2 linked regions of the Rhodopseudomonas sp. BAL398 genome follow. The protein of the gene in region 2 interacts with the protein of the main gene of each other region in a pairwise test. Links are inferred from orthologs where the notes say so. Each region holds a gene or a part of one and is shown on either strand. Other genes may lie near its edges.

Evidence for each region.
Region 1: the proteins of nusG (region 2) and rho interact in binary tests that used the Escherichia coli proteins (3 or more experiments, as listed by UniProt). The link is inferred for Rhodopseudomonas sp. BAL398 from one-to-one orthologs.

What each region holds. Positions count from the first base shown.
Region 1 is NZ_CP133111.1:4,268,804-4,284,128, forward strand. Bases 10,865-13,677 are described here. They hold rho (transcription termination factor Rho), read right to left. Parts: upstream 12,998-13,677; coding sequence 11,732-12,997; downstream 10,865-11,731. Other genes in these bases: mnmE (tRNA uridine-5-carboxymethylaminomethyl(34) synthesis GTPase MnmE), read right to left, coding at 10,865-11,587; hemJ (protoporphyrinogen oxidase HemJ), read right to left, coding at 13,275-13,677. In the rest of the region: leuS (leucine--tRNA ligase), read left to right, coding at 1-1,903; LPS assembly lipoprotein LptE, read left to right, coding at 1,890-2,441; holA (DNA polymerase III subunit delta), read left to right, coding at 2,443-3,471; RBJ75_RS20160 (ParB/RepB/Spo0J family partition protein), read right to left, coding at 3,702-4,580; RBJ75_RS20165 (ParA family protein), read right to left, coding at 4,806-5,660; 16S rRNA (guanine(527)-N(7))-methyltransferase RsmG, read right to left, coding at 5,676-6,362; RBJ75_RS20175 (hypothetical protein), read right to left, coding at 7,051-7,242; RBJ75_RS20180 (GNAT family N-acetyltransferase), read right to left, coding at 7,395-7,853; tRNA uridine-5-carboxymethylaminomethyl(34) synthesis enzyme MnmG, read right to left, coding at 7,884-9,773; more of mnmE, read right to left, coding at 10,202-10,864; more of hemJ, read right to left, coding at 13,678-13,709; RBJ75_RS20205 (pyruvate, water dikinase regulatory protein), read left to right, coding at 14,174-15,016; RBJ75_RS20210 (Maf family protein), read left to right, coding at 15,013-15,325. UniProt on the Escherichia coli protein: Facilitates transcription termination by a mechanism that involves Rho binding to the nascent RNA, activation of Rho's RNA-dependent ATPase activity, and release of the mRNA from the DNA template.
Region 2 is NZ_CP133111.1:626,840-642,274, reverse strand. What follows is about bases 1,980-4,902. They hold nusG (transcription termination/antitermination protein NusG), read right to left. Parts: upstream 3,745-4,902; coding sequence 3,214-3,744; downstream 1,980-3,213. Other genes in these bases: RBJ75_RS02950 (methyl-accepting chemotaxis protein), read left to right, coding at 4,596-4,902; secE (preprotein translocase subunit SecE), read right to left, coding at 3,769-3,960; rplK (50S ribosomal protein L11), read right to left, coding at 2,589-3,017; rplA (50S ribosomal protein L1), read right to left, coding at 1,980-2,583. Also shown: RBJ75_RS02985 (adenosine deaminase), read left to right, coding at 1-471; RBJ75_RS02980 (2-hydroxyacid dehydrogenase), read right to left, coding at 709-1,656; more of rplA, read right to left, coding at 1,891-1,979; more of RBJ75_RS02950, read left to right, coding at 4,903-6,554; RBJ75_RS02945 (hypothetical protein), read right to left, coding at 6,602-6,982; tuf (elongation factor Tu), read right to left, coding at 6,979-8,169; RBJ75_RS02935 (serine hydrolase domain-containing protein), read left to right, coding at 8,332-9,576; RBJ75_RS02930 (SDR family NAD(P)-dependent oxidoreductase), read right to left, coding at 9,716-10,483; RBJ75_RS02925 (histidine phosphatase family protein), read right to left, coding at 10,535-11,290; RBJ75_RS02920 (SDR family NAD(P)-dependent oxidoreductase), read left to right, coding at 11,455-12,240; RBJ75_RS02915 (DMT family transporter), read right to left, coding at 12,263-13,180; RBJ75_RS02910 (phosphotransferase family protein), read right to left, coding at 13,260-14,318; RBJ75_RS02905 (acyl-CoA dehydrogenase family protein), read right to left, coding at 14,480-15,435. UniProt on the Escherichia coli protein: Part of the processive rRNA transcription and antitermination complex (rrnTAC). The complex forms an RNA-chaperone ring around the RNA exit tunnel of RNA polymerase (RNAP).

The sequences.
Region 1 (15,325 bases), 3.6 Mb from region 2 along the record:
TCCCGCCGGATTCGACACGCTACCGGTGTTCACCACCCGGCCCGACACGATGTATGGCCCGACCTTCGCGGCGATCTCGCCGGACCATCCGCTGGCCAAGGCCTTGGCGACAACCCGGCCGGACGTCGCCGCCTTCAACGAGCAATGCCGCCGCATCGGCACCGCGCAGGCCGAGATCGACACCGCCGAGAAGCTCGGCTTCGATACCGGCATCAAGGCTACCCATCCGGCCGATCCGAACTGGCAGCTGCCGCTCTATATCGCCAATTTCGTGCTGATGGATTACGGCACCGGCGCCATCATCGGCTGTCCCGCCCATGACCAGCGCGACCTCGATTTCGCCCGCAAATACGGCATCGACGTCATCGACGTGTTCAAGCCGCTCGGCCATGACGAAGGCGTCACCGACGAGGCCTTCGTGCCGGCCAAGACCGAGACCGTGAATTACGTGCACTGGGTCGGCGAACCCGGCGTGATGACCTGCGAGCAGGCGATGGCGCGCTCGCTGGAGATTTTCGAGCGCGACGGCTGGGGCAAGCGCGAAGTCAATTTCCGGCTGCGTGACTGGGGCATTTCGCGGCAGCGCTATTGGGGCTGTCCGATCCCGGTGATCCATTGCCCGACATGCGACGTGGTGCCGGTCCCCGATTCGGAGCTGCCGGTCGAACTGCCGGATGACGTGACATTCGACAAGCCCGGCAATGCGCTGGATCATCACCCGACCTGGAAACACGTCACCTGCCCGCAATGCGGGGCCAAGGCGGTGCGCGAAACCGACACCATGGACACCTTCGTGGATTCGTCCTGGTATTTCGCGCGCTTCACCGATCCGTGGAACGAGAACGCGCCGACCACGCCCGCCGTGGTCAACCGGATGATGCCGGTCGACCAATATATCGGCGGCGTCGAGCACGCGATCCTGCATCTCTTGTACAGCCGCTTCTTCACAAGGGCGATGAAGGCCACCGGCCATATCGGCCTCGACGAGCCCTTCGCCGGCATGTTCACCCAGGGCATGGTGGTGCACGAGACCTATAAGAAGCCCGACGGCAGCTTCGCCTCGCCGGCCGAGATCGCCATCGTGCCCGACGGCGACGGCCGCCGCGCCACGCTGCTCGATGGCGGCGCGCCGATCGAGATCGGCCCGATCGAGAAGATGTCGAAGTCGAAGCGCAACACCGTCGACCCCGACGACATCATCGGCAGCTACGGCGCCGACACCGCGCGCTGGTTCATGCTGTCGGATTCGCCGCCGGATCGCGACGTGATCTGGAGCGAGGAAGGCGTCAAGGGCGCCTCGCGCTTCGTGCAGCGGCTGTGGCGGATGGTCAATGACGCCGCCGACATCGCCAAAGCGGCCCCCGACGCGCGCCCGGCCAGCTTCGGCGCCGACGCCTTGGCGGTCCGCAAGGCCGCCCATGGGGCGCTCGACAAGGTGCTGTCCGGCATCGAGCGGCTCGCCTTCAATGTCAGCCTCGCCCATATCCGGGAGTATTCCAACACCCTGGCCGAGGTTCTGGCGCGGCCGGGGCAGCCGGCGCCCGATCTCGCACCTGATCTTTCTTGGGCGATCCGGGAAGCCACGGTCATTCTGGTGCAGCTGTTCCACCCGATGATGCCGCATCTGGCCGAGGAATGCTGGCAGGTGCTGGGCCAGAAGGGGCTGGTGTCGGAGGCGGTCTGGCCGCAAATCGAACGCGATCTGCTGGTCGAAGACAGCATTACCCTGCCGGTCCAGGTCAATGGCAAGAAGCGCGGAGAAGTCACAGTGGCCAGGGATGCGCAGAATCCGGAAATTGAGGCTGCCGTTTTGGCGCTCGATACGGTAAAACAGGCCCTGGATGGCAAGCCCGTTCGCAAGATTATCGTCGTGCCGCAGAGGATCGTGAATGTCGTGGGGTAACTGGCGCATCGCAGCCCGGCTGTCGATCGTCGCCACCTTGGCGGCCCTGACCGCAGGCTGCTTCCAGCCGATGTATGCCGAGCGCAGCGACGGCACACCCGCCTTGCGCGAGAAGCTGCTCGGCGTCGCGGTGCCGCCGGTCGCGGTGCCGAACGGATCGCCCACCGCGCGGCTCGGCGTGGAAATCCGCAACGCGCTGATGTTCAAGCTCTATGGCGGCGCCACCGGCCTGCCGCCGACCCACATCTTGACGCTGCGGCTGACCACGTCGCGCTCGTCGATGATCGTCGATCCCAAGACCGCGCTGCCGTCGATCGAGAATTACGGCATCGACGCCAATTACACGCTGAAGGAAGTCGCCACCGACAAGGTGGTGATGAGCGGCAGCACCTTCTCGCGGGTCGAATATGACGTCCCGGGCCAGACCCAGCGCTTCGCCCGCTCGCGCGCCGGCCGCGACGCCGAGGACCGCGCCTCGCAGGAAATCGCCGAGAATATCCAGACCCGGCTGGCGGCGTTTTTCTACGCCGGCACCTGACTTGGTCGCGCTCAAGGGCAGAGAGATAGACGCCTTTCTGGCCCGGCCCGATGCCGCGCGGCCGATCATCCTGCTCTACGGTCCCGACGCCGGGTTGGTGCGCGAACGCGCCGATGCGCTGATCGTCTCCGCGGTCGATGATCCCAATGATCCCTTCGCCACAACCCGGCTGGACGGCGACGACCTCGCCGCCGAGCCGTCGCGGCTGGTCGACGAGGCGATGTCGATTCCGATGTTCGGCGGCCGCCGCGCGATCCGGGTGCGCGCCGGCTCGAAGAGCTTTGTCAGCGGCGTCGACACCTTGGCGGGTTCGGCGCTGAAGGATTGCCGGGTGGTGATCGAGGCCGGCGACATCAAGCCGGAATCGCCGCTGCGCAAAGCCTGCGAACGCGCCAAGACCGCGGTGGCGATCGGCTGCTACCCGGACGGCGAACGCGATCTGACCAAATTGATCGACGATGAATTGCGGCTGTCCAATCTGAAGATCACGGCCGACGCCCGTGCCATTCTGATGGCGCTGCTCGGCGGCGACCGCCAGGCCTCGCGCAACGAATTGCGCAAGCTCGCGCTCTACGCCCATGGCAATGGCGAGGTCAGCGTCGACGACGTGATGGCCAGCGTCTCGGACGCCTCTGAATTGAAACTCGACACCATCGTCGACGCCGCCTTCGGCGGCCGCCCGGCGATCGTCGAGAGCGAATTCGCCAAGGCGATGGTCGCCGGCACCTATCCGGGCCTGATCATCATGGCGGCGCAGCGCCACGCCGCATTCCTGCACAAGGCGTCGCTCGCGGTCGATGACGGCGCATCGGCCTCCTCGGTGCTGGAGAGCGGCTATCCCCGCATCCACTTCTCCCGCAAGGCCGCCGCCGAAACCGCGCTACGCAATTTCCCGCCGACCCGACTGCTGGCGATCATCGATCAGCTCGCGGTGGCAGCCCTCGACGCCCGCAAGCAGACCAACCTCGCCGCCGTGATCGCCCAGCGCGTGCTACTGGCGATCGCCGTCAATGCAAGGCGGCGCGGTTAGACTTCCATAAGAGTCTGAATGAAGAAGAAACCAATCACATCGAGCTTGATGTCGTCATTGCGAGCCGAGGATGGCGCATCGCGCCGTCCGACCGCGAAGCAATCCAGGGCCGCCCAGCAAGGACTGGATTGCTTCGTCGCAAGCGCTCCTCGCAATGACGGTCTTGAGGGCCTCGTTTGGCTGATCGCTCTTTCCGCCTGCTAACAGCGTCGAGCCGCTCGCACTAAGCGTCAGCCATCGGCATCCAGCCGCCGCAGAATTTCGTCGAGCTGTTCGAGGTCGCGATATTTGATCTGCACGGTGCCGCCGGGGTCGCGATGCTCGACGCTGACTTTCAGGCCGAGCGCGTCGCTGATGCGTTTTTCCAGCGCGACGGTGTCGGCGTCCTTGGTCTTGCCGGCGCGCGGCTGCTGCGGCTTGCGCTCCGGCACGCCCTCTTCATGCGCCAGCGCCTCGGCCTGGCGCACATTCAAGCCTTCGGCGACGATGCGTTTCGCCGCAGCCGAGGCATCCGGCACGCCGATCAGCGCGCGGGCATGGCCTGCCGACAATTGTCCCGAGGCGATCAGCGCCTGGACGTCATCGGGTAGTTTGGTCAGCCGCATCATATTGGCGACATGGCTGCGGCTCTTGCCGACGATTTTGGCGATGTCGTCCTGGCTGTGTTTGAATTCGGTGGCCAGCGCGTGATAGCCCAGCGCCTCTTCGAGCGCGTTGAGGTCCTCGCGCTGGACGTTCTCGATGATGGCGATTTCCAGCGCGGCGGCGTCGCTGACATCGACCGGCACGATCGGCACTTCATGCAGGCCGGCGATCTGCGAGGCGCGCCAGCGCCGTTCGCCGGCGATGATCTCGTAGCGATCCTGCGCGCCCTTGACCGGCCGCACCACGATCGGCTGGATCACGCCGTGCTGCTTGATCGAGTCCGCGAGCTCGGCGAGTTCGGCGTCGGAAAACGCCCGCCGCGGATTGCGCGGATTGGGCTTGAGGAATTCGATCGGCACCTTGCGCTGCGCGCGCGGACGCTCCAGATGCGCGGCCTCGCCGCCGACATCTCCGATCAGACTCGCCAGACCGCGACCCAGTCGCGACCGCTGCTCGTCGGCCATTGCCAGCTCCTTTGGATTCGCTCTCGAACTCACGTGGTTACTCCGCAGTGCTTGCTGTCACGTCATGGTCTGTTGCGTCGTAGTCGTAGGGTGGGCAAAGGCGCGCTTGCGCCGTGCCCACCATTGGCTTCGCGTTGGCATCATCCTGTGTGGTGGGCACGCTTCGCTTAGCCCACCCTACGGACTTCGCTTCGCTCGCAATGACGAAGCAAATTCAGAGCGCCATCAATGCGCGGTGCGTAGTTCGCGCTCGCGCTGGATCACTTCGGTCGCGAGTTTCAGATAGGCCTCGGAGCCGGCACATTTCAGATCATAGACCAGCACCGGCTTGCCATAGCTCGGCGCTTCCGAGATCCGCACATTGCGCGGGATCATGGTGTCGTAGACCTTCTTGCCCATGAACTGCCGGACATCCGCCACCACCTGGTTCGACAGATTGTTGCGGCTGTCGAACATGGTCAGCACGATGCCGTGGATCGACAGATTCGGATTGAGCGTCGAGCGCACCTGCTCGACGGTCTGCAGCAGCTGCGACAGACCTTCGAGCGCGAAGAACTCGCATTGCAGCGGCACCAGAATCGCGTCCGACGCCGCCATCGCATTGACCGTCAGCAGATTCAGCGACGGCGGGCAATCGATCAGCACATAGGTGTAATCGAGGGGCTCGACGACGCCGTCGTTCAAAGCGGCGATCGCATTGCGCAGCCGATAGGCGCGATCGCGGCTATTGCCGAGTTCGAGTTCGAGGCCGGACAGATCCATCGTCGACGCCGCGATATGCAGCCGCGGCACCGCGGTCGGCACCACCGCGTCGCGCAGCGGCGCCTCGCCGATCAGCACGTCATAGGTCGAGCAGCTGCGGTCGCGGCGATCGATGCCGAGTCCGGTCGAGGCATTGCCCTGCGGATCGAGGTCGACGATCAGCACCCGCTCGCCGATCGCCGCGAGTGCGGTGCCGAGATTGATCGCGGTGGTTGTCTTGCCGACCCCGCCCTTCTGGTTGGCGAGCGCGATGATGCGCGGGTGGCCGGCCCCCGTCTCCTTGCTATCGCCTTGATATACTTGATCAATTACGGTCATGCGCGGGCCATCTGGTTAGTGAGGTAGTGCGGACGGGGTCTGCCGCTCGATCCGGTCGAGTTCGACAATCCAGCCATGTCCGCCGGTGAGGCTGGCATGAAGACGAGGCGTGATTTTCCAATATTTAGTGGATTCGGTCAATTCCGCGTCTACATCTTGACCCTTGAGAAACAGGGCTCTCGCGCCCTCTATCAGCAAGGGTTCGGCGAAGCCGATAAGCTGGTGTAGCGGAGCAACGGCCCGAGCGGTGATGCAATCGACATCGCGGGGAAAACTATCCTCGTTATCCCCGATGTCCGCCAGCATAACTTGGCCCGGCGCCCGCGTCACCCGCAGCGCCTCGCGCAAAAACGCCGCCTTTTTTGCATTGCGCTCGACCAAAGTGACATGGCCGCCGGCGTCTGCCATCGCGCAGGCCAGCACCAATCCGGGAAAGCCGCCGCCGCTGCCGAAATCCAGCCAGGTCCTGGCGGCGGGCGCGATCGTCAGCAGCTGCAGCGAATCGGCGATGTGCCGGGTCCACAGCACCGGCAGCGTCGCGGGCGAAATCAGATTGGTCTTGGCCTGCCATTGCAGCAGCAGATCCACATAGGCGTCGAGCCGCGCGGTTGTTTCACGTGAAACAGGCGTGAGCCGCAACGCCGCGGCCCGGTCGGCGTCGAGCCGGGGAAAGGGTGCCGCCTGTTGGGAACGTTGCGCCATGCGCGAAGCCGAGCCTTGGTTGAATGAGGTCATTCCATACGCCCGCAAACGCCCGGCTTCCATCCCTTTGCGTGGCAGAATGGGATCGAGATAGTTTTAAACGGTCGTCGGCGCGTCGGCCGCCTGCGGTCCGAATTGGGTGAGCCGCGTCGGCAAGTTTGCGTCCCGCTGATTCGGCGCCAGCTCGCGAATGTACTGGGTGATCGACGGATCGAGCCCGGCGCGCGGACGACGCCCAGGTCCCGCCCTTTGCCAGGTCCCGCTTCAGCGCATCGGCCTCCGGTCCAATTCGGCAAAGCCAGCGAAACTCGCGGCTGAGGGAACCGGGGCGAGATTCCGGGTTCGCTCGCAGCAAGCTGCTCGCGCCCCGGAATGACGCGGCCCTGGATTGTACCCGACGGCACAGCTTCTCGTTCGTCATGCCCGGCTTTGTGCCGGGCATCCACGCCTTGAAAGCCGTGCTGGATCAAAGGCGTGGATGGCCGGGACAAGCCCGGCCATGACGCGTGGATGAGTCGAAACCAAGCGCCTTTGCTTTCAGGCGAATCAACTCAACTGGAAAGCATGATCGGATTTTGAAAGCCTGCGGCCGCCGCGAGTGCCATCCCTCCCCCTTGTGGGGAGGGTGGATCGCCGAAGGCGAGCCGGGTGGGGGGTGCCGCACGGACTGCGTCCGGGCCTGCCCGACTCAAAGCCCAACCGATTCCAGGTCGTCGACGCCGCAAGAGGCCAGCAAACCAGCCTCATTCGTTACAAGCAGCGAAATGACTGCCAAAACGACCGCCCCACCGCAGCTTGGCATCAAATCCAGCTTGATCCGGGTCATTCCGGGGCGCGAGCAGCTTGCTGCGAGCGAACCCGGAATCTTGCGTAATTCCATGCTTTGCCGCGAGATTCCTGTATCTGCCGGCAGTCAATTTCATCGTAGCTTCGTGCGAAGCCAGTCCATTAGTTCATGGGCTCGCACGCCCCACTGGGTTCGCACGCCCCACTGGGCTCGCGCCCCGTAATGGCCTCGCTGGACCAAAACCTTCAGTGCTGGTCAGGCGGACGGGCGACAAAGGCTGTTTTGCCGAGCTCAGCGAAGCCGACGCTACGATAGAAGTCGTGGACGTAAGGGTTGGCATGGCCCCGGCCGGTCACCAGAAACACCTGAAAACAGCCCCTGCTCCAGGCCTCTTGCAAAGCTGCCGCGATGGTGGCGCGGCCATGACCCTGACGGCGAAACTCCCGGTGCGTGACCACATTTTCGAGCAAGGCATGAGACGCCCCGCCCCGCATCAGATTCGGCCCAGTGGTCAGGCAGCAGGTCGAGACCAGCCGGCCCGCCATGGCGGTGACGAACAAGACGGTGCGTTCGGCGGCCAGGATTTCGGCCCAGATCTGCTGGGCGCAAGGCTGTGATAGCCGAGGGGTGTCCGGATTGGCATGCCGATAGAGGTCGATCAGACTTTCGAGGTCGTCGGGCTCGGCGCGCCGGGTGATCCGCATCGTCCCCCCTGTTGTTTCACGTGAAACAGCCTAGCCAACCTCTGCGGCCGGACGCCTGCGGGCTTCGCGCCGCAAATAGGCCGCCAGGATGCCCAGTGCCGCCGGGGTCATGCCGTCGAGCCGGCCGGCCTGCCCGACGGTGCGCGGCCGGGCCTTTTCCAGCTTGTTGCGGGCCTCGTTCGACAGGCCCGGCACCAGCGCATAATCGATATCGGTCAGCACCAGGCCTTCGTCGCGGCGAAATGCCTCGACATCGGCGCTCTGGCGCTTGAGATAGACGTCATATTTGGCGTCGATTTCGACATGCAGCGCGATCGACGGCGCCACGGCGGTCAATTCGGGCCAGATCGCCGTGATATCGGCCCAGCCGAGCTCCGGATAGGCCAGCAATTCGAAGGCCGAGCGCCGCACCCCATCGCGATTGAGCGCCAGACCGTGCCGGGCCGCCTCGTTCGGGGTGATCGCCAGCGATTGCGCCAGCGTTTTGGCCTCATTCAGCGCCGCCATCTTGTGACGATGAAACCCTGCCCGCTCGGCGCCGACGCAGCCCAGCGCCAGCCCCTTGTCGGTCAGCCGCTGGTCGGCATTGTCGGCGCGCAGCGTCAGGCGATATTCCGCCCGCGAGGTGAACATCCGGTAGGGTTCGGTGATGCCGCGGGTCACCAGATCGTCGATCATCACCCCGAGATAGCCGTCGGCGCGGTCGAATACGGTCAATTCGCTGCCGCCCGCCGCCAAAGCCGCATTCAGACCGGCGACCAGCCCCTGCGCCGCCGCCTCTTCGTATCCGGTGGTGCCGTTGATCTGGCCGGCCAGGAACAGACCGCGCAGCCGCTTGGTCTGCAACGTCGGATCGAGTTCGCGCGGATCGACATGGTCATATTCGATCGCATAGCCGGGCCGGATGACTTTGGTCCGCTCCAACCCCGGAATCGTCGCCAGAATGGCGCGCTGCACATCTTCGGGCAGCGAGGTCGAAATGCCGTTGGGATAGACCGTGGAATCGTCCAGCCCTTCGGGCTCGAGAAAGATCTGATGGCCGTCGCGATCGCCGAAGCGGACGATCTTGTCCTCGATCGAGGGACAATAACGCGGCCCCGAACTCTGGATCTGGCCGGAATACATCGGCGAGCGGTGCACATTGGCCCGGATCACCTCATGGGTCGACGGCAGCGTCCGGGTGATGCCGCATTGGATCTGCGGATTGCTGATCCGGTGGGTCAGCACCGAAAACGGCTCGGCCGGGTCGTCGCCGGGCTGCATCTCCACGGCCGACCAGTCGATCGTGGTGCCGTCGAGCCGCGGCGGCGTGCCGGTCTTGAGCCGGCCCAGCGTAAAGCCGATCCGCTCGAAGGCGCCGGACAGGCCCAGCGCCGGGGCCTCGTCGATCCGCCCGGCCGGCCAGCTGCGCTCGCCGAGATGAATTAATCCGCGCAAAAACGTGCCGGTGGTGATGACGACCGCGCCGGCTTGCAATTCGCGGCCATCGACGAACCGGATCCCGGTGACGCGGCCGGACTCGACCAGTAGATTGTCGGCTTCGCCTTCGATCACGGTCAGATTCGCGGTGGCGCGGATCCCGGCCTGGATCGCGGCGGCATAGAGCTTGCGATCGGCCTGGGCGCGGGGTCCGCGCACCGCCGGGCCCTTGCGGCGATTGAGCATGCGAAACTGAATGCCACCGGCATCGGCGGCGCGGCCCATCAGCCCGTCCAGCGCGTCGACCTCGCGAACCAGATGGCCCTTGCCCAAGCCGCCGATCGCCGGATTGCAGGACATGGCCCCGATGGTTGCGAATTTGTGCGTCACCAGCGCGGTCCGCGCGCCGAGGCGCGCCGCGGCAGCCGCCGCCTCGGTCCCGGCATGGCCGCCGCCGATCACGATCACATCGAACGAGCTTTGCGCGAAGGAATTTTGCATGCGCGGCTTCTAGCCCAGCTTTGTGGCGCCTTGAAGCAGGAACTTACCTGTGGGCTAACGGCTGCTGGGCAGCGGTCGGACGGCAGAGGCTGGAGCCCACAAGCCTATCATCGCCCGTGCCCCGGACGCAGCGCAGTACGCCGCTCTTCGCGGCGTGATGCACTGCAGAGCCGGGGGCCCGCTTTTCGCCGATCGTCACCCGGGGCCATGAGCGGGGTCCCGATTCTGCGAAGCGGCATAAGAATGCCGCATCGCGCCCGGGACACGAATTCATCTGCTGCAATCATGCGGCGTGGCTGCACTGACTCGCCGGCTCTCTCCGTAAATCAAATTGCGCCAATGTTTCACGTGAAACAAATCTTGGTTCAGCCAGAGAAACTCAAAGAACGAATTAAAATTCACTATTTCTAATATTGAACAAAGTAATATTACTTTCCAACACAAAATCGGCTGAAGATCGCCCCTAGCACATCCTCGACATCCACCCGTCCCAGCAGGCGCCCGAGCGCGGCAGCCGCCACCCGCAATTCCTCCGCGACCATTTCCTCTCCGATCCCACCCGCCATGCTGCGCTGCAGCGAAGCCGCAGCATCCCGCAGCAATAATCGGTGCCGTTCGCGACCGATCAGCCCGCCTTCCGCCCCGCCGAAAAACGCTTCAGCGAATCGCTCGAGCCCGGCCACCAGCGCCGGCACCCCCTCTCCGTCCCTGGCCGAGATCCGATAGACAGAAACCGCGGCATCGCGCTCCTGCGCCGATCCGCCCCCAGCTTGCCACAACTTTGCCGCAAGATTTTCAGGCCCCAAATCGCCGCTTTTTCCACCCTCGAGATCGATCTTGTTGCGCACGCGCCAGACCGGAGCCTGCCCTTCGATGGTCATACCCGATGCATCGTCCGCGCTGAGCCACAGCACCAGGTCGGCTTCCGCCGCACGCGCTTTGGCCCGCCGCACCCCCTCCTGCTCGACTACATCATCGCTGTCGCGAATCCCGGCGGTGTCGATCACCGTCACCGGATAGCCACCGAGATCGAGCTGCACCTCGATGATGTCGCGCGTGGTGCCGGCCTGCGGCGACACGATTGCGACCTCGCGCCGCGCCAGCTGATTGATCAACGTCGATTTGCCGACATTCGGCGGCCCGGCGATCGCGACCACAAGTCCATCGCGCAGACGTTCACTTTGTCCCTGCGCCGCAAGCACTTCTTCAATTTCATCGCGCAGCGTCGCGATCCGTGCGAGCGCCGGAGCCATCAGCTCCGCTGACACATCGCCCTCGTCAGAAAAATCAATACCGGCCTCGATCAGCGCCGACGCCTCGATGATCTGCTCGCGCCAGCTCCGCGCCCGGTCACCGAGCAGACCCTTCAATTGCCGTAGCGCCTGGCGGCGCTGCCGATCGGTGTCGGCGTGAATCAGATCGTCGAGCCCCTCGGCCTGCGTCAGATCCAGCTTGCCATTCTCGAAGCCGCGCCGGGTGAATTCGCCGGGCTCCGCCGGCCGCACCTGGTCGAACGAGGCCAGTGCGGCGAACAGCGCGGCCAGCACCGCGCGGCCGCCATGGATATGAAATTCGGCGACGTCCTCGCCGGTGGCGCTTGCCGGCTCGGGAAACCACAACACCAGGCCGTCATCGATAAGCTCTTGATTGTGATCGCGTAACAGCGCCCGCGCGGCGACCCGCGGCGGCGGCATATGGCCGCTCAGCGTCCGCAACACGCAGCCCGCGCGCGGCCCCGAGACCCGCACGATCGCAATCGCGGTCGGCGGCCGGCCCGTGGCCAAAGCGAAGATGGTGTGATCGCGCGGATGCATCCGCCTGTCTTGCCGCCCGCCCGGCGAAAAGGCAACGCGCCACGCAACGGCGTTGCGAACATGATCATCCGATGTTGCTGCAAGCCCGCAACAAAAAGGCGCCCCGCTCGCGCGGGACGCCCTTCGCAAATCCGGATCGGTCGATCAGGTATTCATCGACTCGAAGAATTCGGCGTTGTTCTTGGTGTTGCGCAGCTTGTCGAGCAGGAAGTCGATGGCGTCCATCGTTCCCATCGGATTGAGGATCCGGCGCAGCACATACATTTTCTTCAACAGCTGAGCGTCCGTGATCAGCTCTTCCTTGCGGGTGCCGGAGCGCGAAATATCGATCGCCGGGAAGGTCCGCTTGTCCGACACCTTGCGGTCGAGGATCAGCTCCGAATTGCCGGTGCCCTTGAATTCTTCGAAGATCACTTCGTCCATGCGCGAGCCGGTATCGACCAGCGCGGTGGCGATGATGGTCAGCGAGCCGCCCTCTTCGATGTTCCGCGCGGCGCCGAAGAACCGCTTCGGCCGCTGCAGCGCATTGGCGTCGACGCCGCCGGTCAGCACCTTGCCTGAAGACGGGACGACGGTGTTGTAGGCGCGGCCAAGGCGCGTGATCGAGTCGAGCAGGATGACGACGTCGCGGCCATGTTCCACCAGCCGCTTGGCCTTCTCGATCACCATCTCGGCGACCTGGACGTGACGCACCGCGGGCTCGTCGAAGGTCGAGGAAACGACTTCGCCCTTCACCGAACGCTGCATATCGGTGACCTCTTCCGGCCGCTCGTCGATCAGCAGCACGATCAGATAGCATTCCGGGTGATTGGCGGTGATCGAATGCGCGATGTTCTGCATCAGCACGGTCTTGCCGGTGCGCGGCGGCGCCACGATCAAAGCGCGCTGGCCCTTGCCGATCGGCGCCACGATATCGATCACTCGCGCCGACAGATCGCGCCTGGTCGAATCTTCGAGTTCGAGCCGGAACCGCTCATCCGGAAACAGCGGCGTCAGATTGTCGAAATTGACCTTGTGCTTGGATTTCTCCGGGTCCTCGAAGTTCAGCGTGTTGACCTTCAACAGAGCGAAATACCGCTCGCCTTCCTTCGGGCTGCGAATATGCCCTTCGATCGTATCACCGGTGCGCAGGCCGAAGCGGCGGATCTGCGACGGCGAGACGTAGATATCGTCCGGTCCCGGCAGATAGTTCGCGTCGGGCGAGCGCAGAAATCCGAAACCGTCGGACAGCACTTCGACCACGCCCTCGCCGATGATGTCGGTCTCCTTGATCGCCAGCTGCTTCAAGCTGGCGAACATCAGTTCCTGCTTGCGCATCGTGCTGGCGTTCTCGACGCCGAGCTCTTCGGCGAACGACACCAGTTCGGCCGGGGTCTTGGCCTTGAGGTCTTGTAGCTTCATTTCCCGCATTGGGATGGTCCTGTGGAAAATAACCGGGGAGGGATTTGCAAGCCGGAGAAGTCCGGCGCCTAGCGATCAGGAAAGTCCGCGAATCTTCAAAGCGGGTCTTCAGAAACGAGGTCTTGAGCAACGAAGGTGCGGAGAGGCTTCAAACCTGATGCGGCGGCCGGTTCTCGACAAAACCGGTTCGCAACCACATCCGCCTGCGTGGGGTGGGATGCTCCACTATAGAAAATCACCGGCCTCCACGCAAGGCGTTCGAATCGGGCCGCGACCTCACGCCGCTCTAGAACGGTTTCACGATCACCAGGATCACCGCGCCGATCATCAACACCGTCGGTATCTCGTTGATAATCCGATAGAATTTATGGCTATGCTGGTTCCGGTCGGCAGCGAAGGCCAAAACCCAATGACCCAGAAAAAAATGGATCACGGTCATCAGCACAACCAGGGTCAGCTTGCCGTGAAACCAGCCTTCCATCAGAAAGTTACGGTCCCAGGCGATGTAGAGCCCGACGATCCAGGCAACCACCATGGCCGGCGTCATGATCGCCTTGTATAGCCGCCGTTCCATGATCTTGAAAGTTTCGGATTGTTTCGATCCGATCTCGGCATCGCAATGATAGACAAACAGCCGCGGCATGTAGAGCATTCCGGCCATCCAGGAAATCACCGCGATCACATGCAGCGCCTTCAGCCATGGGTAGAGCAGTTCAACCATTCGGAATTCTCACCGCCGCCCGCTGGCAGCCCTGTCTCGATCGTCTCGCTTGGAACGCCATGCCTAACACGAGCGTTATCGAAATGCTTGAAGTTAGGTCTATCCGCAAGCCGTCCCTTTCTAAAACAATAGTTATAGATTCTTAGGTTAGAGTCTAAGTGACAGTGGATTAGGCCCACGCAAAACCATCGGTCAGTTGCCAGCCGTTTATGCACAACCCCACAGCGAAATGCACAGGACTCCGACGATCGGAATAACGCAACTGCGCTCAGGGACTTGCGCCTTTCGTTAGGCTCTTTATCAAGAGACAAATCCACATAACCCCGCTAACATCCGAGTCAGCGCGAAAACATTCCCTCACACGAGGCCTGTGAAGAAAAAGCCGGGTTATCCCGCCCGCGCCCGCCGCGGCGCCAAAACCCGGCTCCAGCCCCACAGCTTTTCACAGGATATACAGGGTCATGATGCCGACCGAAGGCAGCTATTTTCATCTTCACCTGGTCTCCGATTCGACCGGCGAAACCCTGATCACGGTGTCGCGCGCGGTCGCCGCGCAATACGCCAATGTCTCGCCGGTCGAACATGTCTATCCGCTGGTGCGCAGCCAGAAGCAGCTCGACCGCGTACTCGCGGAAATCGAGGAAGCGCCCGGCATCGTGTTGTTCACGCTGCTGGAGAAGGACCTGGTCGGGCGGCTGGAAGCCAAATGCCAGGAGATCAACAGCCCGAGCCTGTCGATCATCGGGCCGGTGATGCAATTGTTCCAGGCCTATCTGGGCTCCACCACCACCGGCCGGGTCGGCGCCCAGCACACCCTGAATGCCGATTATTTCAAGCGCATCGACGCGCTGAATTATTCGATGATGCATGATGACGGCCAGCATGTCGAAGGGCTGGAAGAAGCCGACGTGGTGCTGGTCGGGGTGTCGCGCACCTCGAAGACCCCGACTTCGATCTATCTGGCCAATCGCGGCATCCGCACCGCCAATGTCCCGCTGGTCGCCGGCATCGCGATTCCCCATCAATTGGAGACGCTGACCAAACCGCTGGTGGTCAGCCTGCATGCTACCCCGGAACGCCTGATCCAGGTGCGGCAGAACCGCCTGCTCAGCATGGGCGCCGCCGACGCCGGCAACGAGTCCTATACCGATCGCCAATCGGTGACCGATGAAGTCGCACTGGCGCGACGGCTGAGCGCGAAATATGGCTGGCCGCTGCTCGAGGTCACGCGCCGCTCGATTGAGGAAACTGCGGCCGCGATCATGAAGCTGCTCGCCGACAGGCAGCGCCAAAGGGTGCAAGAATGACATTGTGGCTGGCTTCGCAGCCGCTGGTCCTGGCGTCGCAAAGCGTTGCGCGGCAGACCTTGCTGGCCAATGCGGGAATCCCATTCGAGGCGGTCCCGGCCGCGATCGACGAACGCGGGATCGCACAAGAATCGGGTCTGACCTCGCCCGGCGAAATCGCCGCGCTGCTGGCGCAGCGCAAGGCTGATTTTGTCTCCAGAACCCATGCCGGGCGGCTGGTGCTGGGCGCCGACCAGACCCTGGCGCTGGGCGAGCGCAGCTACAACAAGCCGGCGGATCGCGCCGCCGCCACCAAGCAATTGCACGAAC
Region 2 (15,435 bases):
CGCGGCTTTCGCACCACGGTCCATGCCGGAGAGGAAGGCCCCGCCGCCTATGTGCGTGAGGCGCTGGAATTGCTGCAGGTCGACCGCATCGACCACGGCAACGCCTGCCTTGCCGATCCCGGTCTCGTACGGGAACTGGCGATGCGACATATCCCGCTGACGGTCTGCCCGCTTTCGAATCTGCGGCTGCAGGTCGTGACAGACATGGCGCGGCACACGCTGAAGACCATGATGGCGCAGGGCCTGCACGTCACCGTCAATTCCGACGACCCGGCTTACTTCGGCGGCTACGTGACCGAGAATCTGTTGGCCTGCCGCGACGCTCTCGGCCTGTCGGTGGATGACATCGTCCTCCTCGTCCGCAACGGGCTGGAGGCGGCCTTCGTGACGAAGCAGGAGCGCCAAATCCTGCTCGGCCAGTTGGACACCTACCTCGCGCGGCATGCCGCCGCATCAACGTCACAGGTCTAATTTCGCCGCAACGCTAATCGGTCGGTTTTGGCCCACCGCGTGGCTTTGGTTGCCCTGCTCATTGGGCCGCTCTTGAGAGCGGATTGAATCTTGCAAACCGACCGCCCGCAGGTCGGCTCAACTAGAGCTATCCCGGTTCTGATAGAATCAGAACCGGAGCTCTAGATTCTTGTTTTGACGCGTTTTCTTCACGCGAACCGGTTTCCACTTCGCTCGAAAACGCTCTCAACATCGCCCCTATCCCACCGGATAACGCAGCGCCCGCCCCGCAAAGAATGCCGTCAGATTCTCGATCACGCAGTCCTGCATCGCGATATGGGCCTCCGCGGTATGGCCGCCGATATGCGGGGTCAGCACCACATTGGGCAAGGCGGTCAGCGCGTCCGGCGCCTGCGGCTCGACCTCGAACACGTCGAGCCCGGCGCCCGCGATGGTGTTGTCGGACAGCGCCGCCACCAGGGCGGCCTGGTCGATCACCGAGCCGCGCGAGATGTTGATGACGGAGCCTTCGGCGCCGAGGCGCTTCAGCATCGCCGCATCGATGATGTGCTTTGTATCGGGCCCTGCCCGCACCGCGATCACCAGCACGTCGCACCACTCGACCAGCGCTTCCAGGCTGGCATGATAGGCATAGGGCACGTCATGCCGGCTGCGGCTGTGATACCCGACTTCGGTCTCGAATGCGGCGGCGCGCAGCGCGATCTTGCGCCCGATCTCGCCCATGCCATAGACGCCGATCCGGCGACCCGACAAGCCGCGCGGCGGCCGCAGCAATGGCGACGGCTTGGCCTGCGCCCAGCCGCCGGCGCGCAGATAGGCGTCGGCGGGCAGCAACCGCCGCGTCAGCGCCAGCAGCAGCGTCATCGCCAGGTCGGCGACCGCCGAGGCGTTCGCCGCCGGGCTGTTGCCGAGCACGATGTTGCGCTCGGCCATCGTCTTGAGGTCGACGCCGTCATAGCCGGTGCCGTAGCAGATGATGGCGCCGAGCGACGGCAGCGTGTCGAGCACGTCGCGTCCCAATGGCTGGCCGCCCGCGGTGATCAAGGCGCGAACCTCGGCGAGCTCGGCCGCATCGAAGATCTCGGCCGGCGGCTTGCCGGCGGCGTCGATCAGCTCGAAGCGCTGCGCGACCCGGGTCATCATCGACTTCGGAAATCGGGAATAGATCAGAACCTTGTCGGACATTCGGGGCTTTCGGCGGGAGTGAGGCAACGGCCGCTTCTGGTTCGTCATGCCCGGTCTTCGTGCCGGGCATCCACGTCTTGGCCGCGAGGAAGGCGTGGATGGCCGGGACAAGAGCCCGGCCATGACGGTGTTGGAACGTCTGTCCTATCAGTGATCCGTACCGACAAGCAAAACGAGAAGGGGCGGAACCGGTTGCCCGATCCCGCCCCTGATCATTTAGTGTTGCAGCAAAGCTCAGGCCAGAATGGTGCCCGGCTCGACCTTGACGCCGGGGCCCATCGAGGACGACACCGCGACGCGCTGGATATAGGTGCCCTTGGCACCGGCCGGCTTCGCCTTCGACACCGCGTCGGCGAGCGCCTTGATGTTCTCGACCAGCTTGTCCTCGCCGAACGAGGCCTTGCCGATGCCGGCCTGCACGATGCCGGCCTTCTCGACGCGGAACTCGACCGAGCCGCCCTTGGCGCCCTTGACCGCACCGGCGACGTCCATCGTCACGGTGCCGATCTTCGGGTTCGGCATCATGCCGCGCGGGCCGAGCACCTTACCGAGGCGACCGACCAACGGCATCATGTCGGGGGTCGCGATGCAGCGATCGAAGTTGATGTTGCCGCCTTGGACCTGCTCGACCAGATCTTCGGCACCGACGACGTCGGCGCCTGCGGCGAGGGCCTCTTCAGCCTTGGCGCCGCGCGCGAACACGCCGACGCGCAAGGTGCGGCCGGTGCCGTTCGGCAGCGTCACCACGCCGCGCACCATCTGATCGGCGTGACGCGGGTCGACGCCGAGATTGATGGCGACTTCGATCGTCTCGTCGAACTTCGACGTGGCGCGTTCCTTGATCATCTTGATCGCGTCCGCGATCGGGTAAAGCTTCTCGCGATCGATACCTTCGCGGGCCTTCTTCAAACGTTTTCCGATTGCCATGACCGTTACCCCGCGACCTCGACGCCCATCGAACGGGCGGAGCCCTCGACCATCTTCATGGCCGCTTCAATGGTGTCGCAATTCAGATCCTTGATCTTCGCTTCGGCGATCTCGCGCACCTGCGCCGAGGTCACCGCGCCGGCCTTGTCGCGGCCCGGCAGCTTGGAGCCCGAGGTCAGCCCGGCCGCCTTCTTGATGAAGAACGACATCGGCGGAGTCTTGAGTTCAAAGGTGAAGGAGCGATCGGCGTAGATCGTGATCACCACCGGAATCGGGGTGTTCTTTTCCGTTTTCTGGGTCTGCGCGTTGAACGCCTTGCAGAACTCCATGATGTTGAGACCGCGCTGACCAAGCGCGGGACCGATCGGGGGCGAAGGATTCGCCGCACCGGCCGGCACCTGCAATTTCAGGTATCCGGTCACTTTCTTTGCCATCGTCACTCCTCATGTTGGTCCGGATGATTCCGGAGCTTCACTGGGACCGTGGTGGGGTTTGTGGATGACTGGCGATCATCCAAAACCTCCCACGGCATTTGGGCAAGGCGTTCGCCCTGCTCTCTGCCGTCATTGCCGGGTCAAGCCTGGCAATGACAGTCACCCCTGGCACCGGGCCAGGCATGACAGCGTTAGATCAGACCTTTTCGACCTGACCGAATTCCAGTTCGACCGGCGTTGCGCGGCCGAAGATCGACACCGCGACCTTGACGCGCGAACGGGCCTCGTCGATTTCCTCGACCACGCCGGAGAACGACGCGAACGGCCCATCGGCGACGCGGACGTTCTCGCCGATTTCGAACGACACCGACGCCTTCGGACGTTCCACGCCTTCCTGCACCTGATGCAGAATGCGCATCGCCTCGTCCTCGGAGATCGGCATCGGGCGGTTTTCGGCGCCGAGGAAACCGGTGACCTTCGGGGTGTTCTTGATCAGATGAAACGCCTCGTCGGTCAGCTTCATCTTCACCAGCACATAGCCCGGGAAGAATTTGCGTTCGGCGTCGATCTTGCGACCGCGGCGGATCTCGGTGACCTTCTCGGTCGGCACCAGCACCAACTCGAACAGATCCTCGAGCCCGCGCTGCTTGGCCTGCTCGCGAATCGATTCGGCGACCTTCTTTTCGAAGTTCGAATAGGCGTGGACGATATACCAGCGCATGCTCATGATGTCAGTTCCGTGCGCTTGTCATTAGTGGATGCCCAGCAAAAAGGTGATCAGGACCCGGATGATCTGATCGGCAAAAAAGAAGAAAATGGAAGCCAGCGCCACCATCACGAACACCATGATGGTGGTGATCATGGTCTCGCGCCGCGATGGCCATGTCACCTTGGCGGTCTCGCTCCGCACTTCCTGCAGGAATTTGAACGGGCTGAATGCCATCGTGATGATCCGCGTCCGTCGTCAGACGATTGTCGGTTTCAAGGAATCCAAACAGCCCTCTTGCGCCCAACCCTTTGCCAAGGAACCCCTTCGCCAAGGATGAGCCGACAAGCGGGCTCTTTTGTTTCGGGAAATCAAAGCCGCGTCGGAGATCCGTCAAAGCGGGCCGACAGCGAGTGCCGCTTTCTAGGGCGAGTTGGGGCAAAGGTCAAGGTCGCCGGCATCGCCAGGCGTCCGTCGCGGGGGCTCCGGGCCGGCCCGGGCGCGAATCAAAATGGAAGCCGAATCAAGGAGCTGGCAGGGGCGGTAGGGCTCGAACCTACGACAACCGGTTTTGGAGACCGGTGCTCTACCAACTGAGCTACACCCCTATTGGCCGCACTCTATAGCGAACCGTTTCGCCGCCGTCACGTCCCCCTTTTGGGCAAAATGCCGGATTTTGGGGACGCCGAGCTCCGGCTCGGGTCGCGACCCGCCAGAGCCGACCTGGCGTAGCGACAATGCCGAATTGGCTCATGGGAAGCGGCGCGGCACCCATAGCTCAGTTCGCCAATAGCTCAGTTTAAGTGAAAGTTGACACCTCGAAGGTAAAATACAGCCAATATTAACAAACAGTTACCTCGCGGAGGCTTCCAGTGCTCAACATCAAGTCGATCTCGGTTCGCATCATGGTGGCGATTTCCCTGGTGGGGGCAGTCTCCTGCGCAGCACTGGCCGGCTTCGGCATTTGGCGTCAGCAGGTCGCCGTCAACCTCGCGCTCGAGCGCGAATTGCAGTCTGATTACGACAATATGCTGGCGGGACTGGAAGGCGAGACCCGCAAGGCGCTGGTGGTCAGCAACGCGCTGGCAACCATGCCGCAGCTGCGCGATCTGGTGCGTGCCGGCGACCGCAATGGCGTGCTCAAGCTGTTCGATGAGACGCTGCGCGACATGAAGCCGCTCGGGCTCGAATTGATCACCATCCAGATCCCGCCGGGCGTGACACTGGCGCGCGTCCACAATCCCAAGGTCTTCGGGGACAATGTGACGAGCCGCCGCAAGATGATCGTGCAGGCCTTCGCGACCAAGACGGCGATCGGCGGCGTGGAAGCCGGCCGCGACGCCTTGAACGTGTTCGGCACCGCGCCGATCATGGACGGCGCGACGATGCTGGGAACTGTCGATATCGGCGCCCCGTTCGGCAAGACGTTCGTCGAAACTATGAAGTCGCGCTTCGGCATCGATATCGCCATCCACCAGCTGACCGGCGGCACGAGCAAGACCTTGGCGACCACCTTGACGGGACCGGGGCCGTCCGAAGCTCTGCTCCAGCGCGCCCTGACCGAAACCATTATCCAGACCAGCGATCCGCAGGGACGCCCCCTCGCCCGCAGCTATGGGCCGATCAAGGACTTCTCCGGCCGGCCCGTCGCGGTGGTGGAAATCGTCCGTGATACCAGCGGTTACCTGGCCCTGGCCCACCAGACCATGGTCTGGTTCGCGGCCGTCACCGCGATCGCCGTGCTGATCGCCGCTTTGATCGCAGCCTGGCTTGGCCGCAGCCTGGGTCAGCCGATCCGCAAGCTGGAAGAGGCGATGAACCAGATTTCGGCCGGCACCCTCAATGTCGTCGTCCCCGGCGCGCAGCGCAGCGACGAGATCGGTTCGATGGCCCGTGCCGTCGAGGTGTTCAAGGACGGCCTCGCCGAGACCTCCGGCCTGCGCGCCGCCCAGGAACAGCAGCGCAGCCAGGCCGAGGCTGATCGGCGCAAGACCCTGCAGGGGCTGGCGACCCGGTTCGAAGACGGCGTCGGCAGCGTCGTCGCCGCGGTCGGAACCGCCGCGGTCGAACTGCGCAGCACCGCGCAGTCGATGGCCGACACCGCGACCGAATCGGTCGGCCAGACCACCGCCGTCGCCGCGGCCTCGGAAGTCGCGACGCAGAATGCCCAGGCGGTGGCCGCGGCAATCGAAGAGCTCAACGCCTCGGTCAACGAGATCGCCCAACGGGTCAATGAATCCGCCAAGGTGTCGGGCTCGGCGCTCGACCAGGCCAACGATACCAACGCCCAGATCAACCACCTGGCGGAAGCGGCGCAACGCATCGGCGATGTGGTCAAGCTGATCAGCGAGATCGCCGCGCAGACCAATCTGCTCGCCCTCAACGCCACCATCGAAGCCGCGCGCGCCGGCGAATCCGGGCGCGGATTTGCCGTCGTGGCCGCCGAGGTCAAGGCGCTGGCGACCCAGACGTCGAAGGCCACCGATGAGATTTCCGCCCAGGTGACGGCGATCCAGAGCGCCACGCAGGTCTCGGTCGAATCGATCGGCGGCATCACCTCGACGATCAGCCGGGTCAGCGAAATCGCCTCCGCGATCGCCTCGGCGGTCGAAGAGCAAAGCGCCGCCACCCGCGAGATCGCCCAGAATGTCAGCGAGGCGGCGCGCAGCACCAGCGAGGTCTCGCAGACCATCGTCGGCGTCACCAGGGCCGCCCATCTGACCGGCGAAGCCGCCGGCCGGGTGGTCGACTCCTCTACCGAACTGTCGCGCAACGGCGATACGCTGCGGACCCAGGTCGAAGCGTTCCTGCGCGAGGTCCGCGCCGCCTGAGTGTAAAAGATCGACGGGACCGACGCTTCAAAGCCGCGGCGGGCAGGCTATTTCGCCGCTGGCTTCGAACGTCGTTTCAACGCACATTCGCGATTGGCCCCTGCTCCGGGCGCATTCTCGAACACGCATGCCGTGGGCGGCTGGCCGCAGACCTTGTTGAGCTCTCTGAAGCCGACGCAATGACCGTCCGGAGCACGATAGCCCGGGCCGCCCTTGCAGCCGCAACCCTTGCGGGGCGGGCGATCCGGACAAGCGGCCGAGCCGTCGGCAATCGCCCCCGCGGTCAGCAAGATCGAACCAAGAATGACTAATAGCCAGCGCCGGGCCATCATCCGATAGTCAGCGCCGGCACACCGGGCGCAAGTGCGGCGTACCGCACTTGCGCCGTCGTCAATCGCTTGCAGCTTGCGAAGCGTCGCGTCGATCACTCGATGATGCTGGCCACGACGCCGGCGCCGACGGTACGGCCGCCTTCGCGGATCGCGAAGCGCAGCTTTTCTTCCATCGCGATCGGCACGATCAGGTGCACTTCCATGGCGATGTTGTCGCCCGGCATCACCATCTCGGTGCCTTCCGGCAGATGCACGACGCCGGTGACGTCGGTGGTGCGGAAGTAGAACTGCGGCCGATAATTGGTGAAGAACGGGGTGTGACGACCGCCCTCTTCCTTGGTCAGAATATAGGCCTCGGCCTTGAACTTGGTGTGCGGCTTGACCGAACCGGGCTTGCACAGCACCTGACCGCGCTCGACTTCCTCGCGCTTGGTGCCGCGCAGCAGCGCGCCGATATTGTCGCCGGCCTGGCCCTGATCCAACAGCTTGCGGAACATTTCGACGCCGGTGACGATGGTCTTGACGGTGTCACGCAGACCGACGATCTCGATTTCCTCGCCGACCTTGATGATGCCGCGCTCGACGCGGCCGGTGACCACGGTGCCACGGCCCGAGATCGAGAACACGTCTTCGACCGGCATCAAGAACGGCTGGTCGATCGGACGTTCCGGCTGCGGAATGTAGGAGTCGACCGCCTTCATCAATTCGAGGATGGCGTCGTGACCGAGCTTCGGATCCTTGTTCTCGAGCGCGGCCAGCGCCGAGCCCTTGATGATCGGAATGTCGTCGCCCGGGAAGTCGTACTTCGACAGAAGTTCGCGGACTTCCATCTCGACCAGTTCGAGCAGTTCCGGATCGTCGACCATGTCGCACTTGTTGAGGAACACGACCAGCGCCGGCACGCCGACCTGGCGCGCAAGCAGGATGTGCTCGCGGGTCTGCGGCATCGGGCCGTCGGCGGCGGACACCACCAGAATGCCGCCATCCATCTGCGCCGCACCGGTGATCATGTTCTTCACATAATCGGCGTGGCCGGGGCAATCGACGTGGGCGTAATGCCGGTTCGCGGTTTCGTATTCGACGTGCGCGGTCGAAATCGTGATGCCGCGAGCTTTTTCCTCGGGCGCCTTGTCGATCTGGTCATAGGCCGTGAACGTCGCACCGCCCGTTTCCGCCAACACCTTGGTGATCGCCGCCGTCAGCGACGTCTTGCCGTGGTCAACGTGACCAATCGTCCCGATGTTGCAATGCGGCTTGTTTCGTTCAAACTTTGCTTTGGCCATCGATTTCCATCCTTCGCGGCCCGCATTTTGCGCGGCCAAACCCGCGGCTGGTTACTGCGGAAAGCCACCCTGTTCAAGCCGGAAGTTATGGGCCAATCTGCATGTAACAGGCCGATGACACCGATCCGGACCTGCAAACAACAAGATCAACGGGAGCCCCCCATGTCAGCTCAAGCGTCTGCTCAAGTGACCGCCAAAGCCGCCGCCCAATCCGCCGCGCCGCAAACGCCGGCGCTGCCGCACGCCAAGCCGGAAAGCCTGGGCCTGTCGTCCACGCGGTTGCAGAAGATGTCCGATGCCCTCAAACGCGAGATCGACAAGGGCACCACGCCCGGCGTCACCATGCTGGTGGCGCGGCGCGGCCAGATCGGCTGGTTCGAGGCGCTGGGCAAGCAGGACCCGGCCGTCGACGCGCCGATGGCGCAAGACAGCCTGTTCCGGATCTTTTCGATGACCAAGCCGATCGTCTCGATCGCGACCCTGCAGCTGGTTGAGGACGGCGAGTTGCTGCTCGACGCCCCGCTGGCGAAATACATTCCGGAATTCGCCGACACCAAGGTCGGCGTCGACAAGGGCGGCAAGCTGGAGCTGGTCGCGCTGGAGCGACCGATCACGATCCAGGATCTGCTGCGCCACACTTCCGGCATCACCTATGAGCACACCGGCAACGGCCCGATCCATCAGATGTATCAGAAGGCCCGGCTCGGCAGCCGCAAGATCAGCAGCGCCGAGCACGCCAAATTGGTCGCCGGTCTGCCGCTGCTGTGCCAGCCCGGCGCGGCGTGGAACTACAGCCGCTCCACCGACATTCTGGGCCGCGTGCTCGAAGTGATCACCGGCCAGAGCCTCGGCGCGCTGCTGACCGCGCGCGTGCTGGCGCCGCTGCAGATGGCCGAGACCGCGTTCCACGCCGACGCCGCCAACGCCGGCCGCCTCGCCCAGCCGTTTGCGACCGATCCGTGGACCGGCGACAAGGTGAAGCTGTTCGACATGCTGGAACAGCCGGCGATCCACTCCGGCGGCGGCGGCCTGGTCTCGACCACGATGGACTATGCGCGGTTCTGCCAGATGCTGCTCAATGGCGGCACGCTGGACGGCACCAGGATCATCGGCCGCAAGACGCTGGAGCTGATGGCGGCCAACCATCTGGAAAGCCACATCCCGCCCGACAACTACATCCTGCCGCCAGGCCATGGCTTCGGCCTCGGCTTCGCGGTGCGCACCGAACCGGGCATCGCGCCATTCGCCGGCTCGACCGGGCAGTATTTCTGGAGCGGGATCGCCGGCACCTTCTTCTGGATCGATCCGGCCGAGGAGATGTTCGCGGTGTTCATGTCGCAAGGCCCGGGCCAGCGCGAATATTTCCGCAATCTGCTGCGCGGCATGGTCTATGCGGCGGTGGAGTAGCAAGCTCCCGTGCCCCGGATGCTGCGCAACGCGCTGCTCTTGCAGCGTGGTGCGCAGCTGATCCGGGGCCCCGGTTAAGAAGCGGGGTCCCGGCTCTGCGGAGCAGCGCACCGCGCTGCACCGCGTCCGGGACACGATCTCAGCTGATCGTGGCGCCGCCGTCGATCACCATCGACTGGCCGGTCATGAAGTCACCGGCGGCGGAGCCGAGGAACACCGCGGCGCCGGCGATCTCGTCGGGCGTACCGATCCGCAGCAGCGGCGAGCGCGCGGTCGAGGCCTTCAAGTTTTCCGGATTGTCCCACAGCGCCTTGGCGAAATCGGTCTTGATCAGGCCGGGCGCGATGCAATTGACCCGGACATTGTGCGGGCCGTATTCGCAAGCGAGGTTGCGCGCCATCTGCATGTCGGCCGCCTTGGAGATCGCGTAGGCGCCCAGAATGGTCGAGCCCTTCAAGCCGCCGATCGACGACACGATGATGATCGAGCCGTCCTTGCGTTCGATCATCTGCGGCGCCACCATGCTGATAATCCAGTTGTTGGCGACGATGTTGTTGTCGAGGATCTTGCGGAACTGATCATCGGAAATCCCGCCGAGCGGGCCGTAATAGGGATTCGACGCGGCGTTGCAGACCAGCACGTCGATCTTGCCGTAGGCGCGGTTGCTTTCGTCGATCAGGTTCTGCAGATTCTCCTTGCTGGAAATATTGGCGGCGATCGCCACCGCCTTGCCGGCCCCGTATTTGTCATTGATCTCCTTCGCCACGGCATCGCAGACATCCTGCTTGCGCGACGAGATCACCACCTTGGCGCCATGCTCGGCCATCCGCTCGGCGATGGCGCGGCCGATGCCGCGCGACGAGCCGGTAATCACCGCCACTTTTCCGGTCATGTCGAACAAGGTCATGCGTTTCTCCCTCAAGTATTTTTGCGGCACTATGCCGGTTGCAGGTGTAATTCAGGCGAGTTTGGTCGGCGTCGCCAGCTCAGGGCCGGCCGGCTGATGCATCGCCGCGTGCGAGGCGTCGGCGATCCAGGGCTGCTGGTTGACCATCGGAATCCGCCAGCCGGCATGGCCGTCGCTGGCAAGATGGTCGAGCCTTGTGATCGAGCAATTGTCGATGGTGAAGGCCAGCCCCCGATCAGGTTGATCGTTCAGCGCGAGGCCGATCGCCGCCTTGATGGTGCCGCCATGCGCCACCGCGATGACGTCCTGACCGGCATGGCTGATATTGATGCGCTCGATCGCGCGGCGGACGCGGTTGTACAGATCCAAGAAGCTTTCGCCGTTCGGCGACGGCTCGTCGATCGGCGCGAACCAGTAGCTGCCGACCGCGATCGGACGGCTGGCAAAGAACGCCGCGCGGTTGAGGCCCTGCCAGTCGCCGAGATGCTGCTCGGCCAGATCGGGCTCGTGCCGCATCTCGTTCGGCTGCGGAAATCCCGCGGCCCAGATCGCGGCGGCGGTCTGATGCGTGCGTTTCAGATTGCTGGAAAACCACGCCGCGTTACGCGGCAGCACCTTGCCGACGGCGTCGAACACCACGCGGTCGCTGCAATCGCAATCCATGTCCTTCTGGCCGTAGATATTGCCGCCATCATTGCGCACCGGCGCGTGGCGCACCCACCACCATCTTGTCGCGACTACGCCGGCGGGAACGGAATGCTGTGCGACGAACGGTTTGTCGGCTGCGGGCGGCGCGGCATTGGACATGCAGAAAACCCTTCAATCCTGTTTCAAGTCGCTGTACGTCAGAGCGGTGATGGCCTCAAGTCACTTGTGGCTGACAAGTCCATCTTCGCAAGCATTTTCCAGCACATCTGGAATTCCGCAAGACGGCAAACGCCGCCGCGGAACAATCAATCAGGGAGCAACGCATGGGTCGCCTCGCAGGCAAATCCGTTATCATCACCGGCGCCGGCAGCGGCATTGGCCGCGCCGCTTCGCTGCTGTTCACGCAGGAAGGGGCGAAACTCATTGCAGTCGATCGCAGCGACGCCGTCAACGAGACCGTCGAACTGGTGCGCAAGGCCGGCGGCACCGCCGAGGCGGTGATGGCGGATGCCGGCTCCGAGGCGGACGTCAAGGCATTCATCGCCAAGGCGGTGTCGGCCTATGGCAGGCTCGACGCGATCTGGGCCAATGCCGGCGTGAGCGGCGGGCTGGTGCCGCTGCAGGAGCAGACCGTCGAGCAATGGCAGGAAGTGCTGCGGATCAATCTGATCGGGCCGTTCCTGGCGATCAAATATGCGATGCCGCATATGATCGAACAGAAATACGGCGCGATCGTCTGCACCGCCTCGGTGGCCGGGCTGAAATCCGGCGCCTCGGGCCACCCCTATGCGGCCAGCAAGGCCGGCGTCATCAGCCTGGTGCAGACCACCGCCTACTCGCTGTCGGGCACCGGCGTCCGGATCAACGCGGTGTGCCCCGGCCTGATCGAGACCGGCATGACCAAGCCGGTGTTCGACAATGCCAAGCAGCGCGGCACCGATCACAAGATCGGCCAGCTCAATCCGCTGAAGCGCGCCGGCCAGCCACACGAATTGGCGGCGATGGGCCTGTTCCTCGCCAGTGACGAGGCGTCCTATGTCAACGGTCAGGCGATCCCGGTCGACGGCGGCCTGACCGCGTCGATGCCCTATGCGGGCAAGCCGATCTGAAGTCGGCAGCCGCCGGACGCGGTTACAGCCCGTCCGGCGGCGGCCCCGAACTGGTGGCGGCGACCGGCCGTTTGCGGCCGAGCTGGTGCTCCCGGTAGAAGGTGTAGAGGCCGGAGACGACAATGATCGAAGCGCCGGTGATCATCAGCGCGTCCGGGACATCGCCGAACACCAGATAGCCGAGCAGCATCGCCCATAAGAGCGCGGTGTAGCGGAACGGCGCCACCGCCGAGATGTCGCCGGTGCGCATCGCGATGATGACGCATTGATAGCCGATCATCACCAGCAGCGCGGCGAGCGCAAGCAGACCCACCGACGGCGCCGACATCGGCCGCCAGCCGCCGAGCGGAAACAGCACCGCTGCACCCGCCGTGGTCACCGTCATTGTGGTCAGCAGCGTGATGAACAGCGTGGGAATTTCCGCAGGGATCCGCCGCGTCGCCAGATCGCGCACCGCGCTGAATGCCACCGACAGCAGCGCGAACAGCGAGAACCCGCTGAAGCCGGCCATGCCCGGCCGCACCACGATCAGCACGCCGCTGAATCCGACCACGATCGCCAGCCAGCGCCGCCAGCCGACATGCTCGCGCAACACCAGCACGGCGCCGAGCGTGATCGCCAGCGGCAGCGCCTGAAAGATCGCCGAGACATTGGCCAGCGGCAAATGCACGATCGCGGTGAGAAAGCAGATCGTGCCGCCGACCTCGCCGAACACCCGCAACGCCACCGGCAGCACCAGCAGCGTTCGCGGCGAGCGCAACGCGCGCCGGTAATAGGCCAGCGCGCCGACCATCACCATGGCGAACAGCCCGCGCACCAGAATGATCTGACCGAAGTTCATCTCCGACGCCACCGTCTTGGTGATCGCGTCGTTCATCGTGAACCCGGCCGCCGCAGCGACCATGAACAGGCCACCGCGAAGGTTGGGCGACAGGGGCAAGGGTAATGTCCGGATCTGACACGCGCGCGTGTGCGGAGGGATCGGCGCGACCCGAGCGGATCGCGCCGTAACGCCGTCGCTACTTCGCCCCCGCCTTCTGCGCGTAAGCCCAGGAGGCCTGCGCCAGCGGCACGGTGCGGGCGGCGGATTCCTTGGCCTTGTCGGAGGCGGCGGTGCCGTCGCGGACGCGTCCGGCAATGCCCTGGGTGATGCCGGCGAGCCGGAAGGTGTTGTAGGCGAAGTACCAATTGAGATCCGGCACGGTGTCGAGCCCGGTGGCCTTGCAGTAGATCGCCGCCGCCTGCTCCATGGTGGGAATGTTCAGCGCCTTGAAATCGGCGTCGTCGAGGCCCGGCATGGTCCATTGCATCAGCAGATAGGTGAAGTCGGCCATCGGATCGCCGAGCGTGGACAGCTCCCAATCCAGCACCGCCTGCACCCGCGGCTCGGTGGCATGGAAGATCATGTTGTCGAGCCGGTAGTCGCCATGCACCACCGAGACCCGCTGCTGCGCCGGCAGCGTGCTCGGCAGCCATTCCATCAGCCTGTCCATTTCGGGAATCGACTGGGTTTCGGAGGCCTTGTACTGCTTGGTCCAGCGATCGACCTGGCGGCCGAAGTAGTTCCCCGGCTTGCCGAAATCGCCAAGCCCGATCGCCTCCGGGTCATAGCTGTGCAGCTTGGCCAGGGTTTCGATCTTGCTGGTGAAGATCGCCCAGCGCGCATCCGGCGTCTGGCTCGGCAGCGTCGGGTCCCAGAACACCCGGCCCTCTTCCATCGACATCACGTAGAATGCCGCGCCAATGACGGCGTCGTCCATGCATAGCGCATAGGCCCGGGCGACCGGGAAGCCCTGCTTGCTCAGCGCGGCGATCACCTTGAATTCGCGGTCGACCGCATGGGCCGACGGCAGCAATTTGCCGAACGGCTTGCGCCGCATCACATAGGAGCGGCCCGGCGTGGTCAGCCGGTAGGTCGGATTGGACTGGCCGCCCTTGAACTGCGCAACCTCGAGCGGACCCTGATAGCCCTCGACGTGATCCTGCATCCAGGCCGCGAGCTTGGCCTCGTCGACGCGATGGCGCTCCTCGACCGGCTTGGTGCCGGTATAGTCTTCGTCTTTCCTGTAGCCGACCAACTTGGCGCTCCCTGTTTTGTTGTTGTCGCGAGCCTGTCGCGCAAGCTCGTTCGATTGCAGCGCAACCCACATGACAATGCCCGGGCGCGGCCCGGGCATGCATCATTCCAGCAGATTCATCGCCGGATCAAGTCCGGCGATGATGGCACGGTCACTGGGCGTCAGTGCTTGGCCGGCGCGTTGGCGTATTTGCGCAGTTCCAGCCGCGCGATGGCCCGGTTGTGAACCTCGTCCGGACCGTCGGCCAGACGCATGGTGCGCATCGAGGCATAGTCACGGGCGAGACCCGCATCGTCGGAGACGCCGGCGGCGCCATAGGCCTGGATCGCGTTGTCGATGATCTTCAGCGCCATGTTCGGGCCGGAGACCTTGATCATCGCGATTTCGAGCTGGGCGGTCTTGTTGCCGACCTTGTCCATCATGTCGGCGGCCTTCAGGCACAGCAGCCGGTTCATCTCGATATCGGTGCGGGCCTCGGCGATGCGCTGCTCCCAGATCGAATATTCGATGATCTTCCTGCCGAAGGCGGTGCGCGACGACAGCCGCTGCACCATCTTCGCCAGCGCCTCCTCGGCCTTGCCGATGGTGCGCATGCAGTGATGGATACGGCCCGGGCCGAGACGGCCCTGCGCGATCTCGAAGCCGCGGCCTTCGCCGAGCAGGATGTTGCCGACCGGCACGCGGACATTGTCGAGCAGCACCTGGGCGTGGCCATGCGGGGCGTCGTCATAGCCGAACACCGGCAGCATCTTCTCGACCTTGACGCCCTTGGCGTCGGCCGGCACCACGATCTGCGACTGGGCCTGATGCTTGGGCGCCGACGGATCGGTCTTGCCCATCACGATCATCACCTTGCAGCGCGGATCGCCCATGCCGGACGACCACCATTTGCGGCCGTTGATGACGTATTCGTCACCGTCGCGCACGATCGAGGTCTCGATATTGGTGGCGTCCGAGGAGGCAACGGCCGGCTCGGTCATCAGGAAGGCGGAGCGGATCTCGCCATCCATCAGCGGTCGCAGATATTTGCGCTTCAGCTCCTTGGAGCCGTAGCGCATGAACACTTCCATATTGCCGGTGTCGGGCGCCGAGCAGTTGAACACTTCCGAAGCCCAGC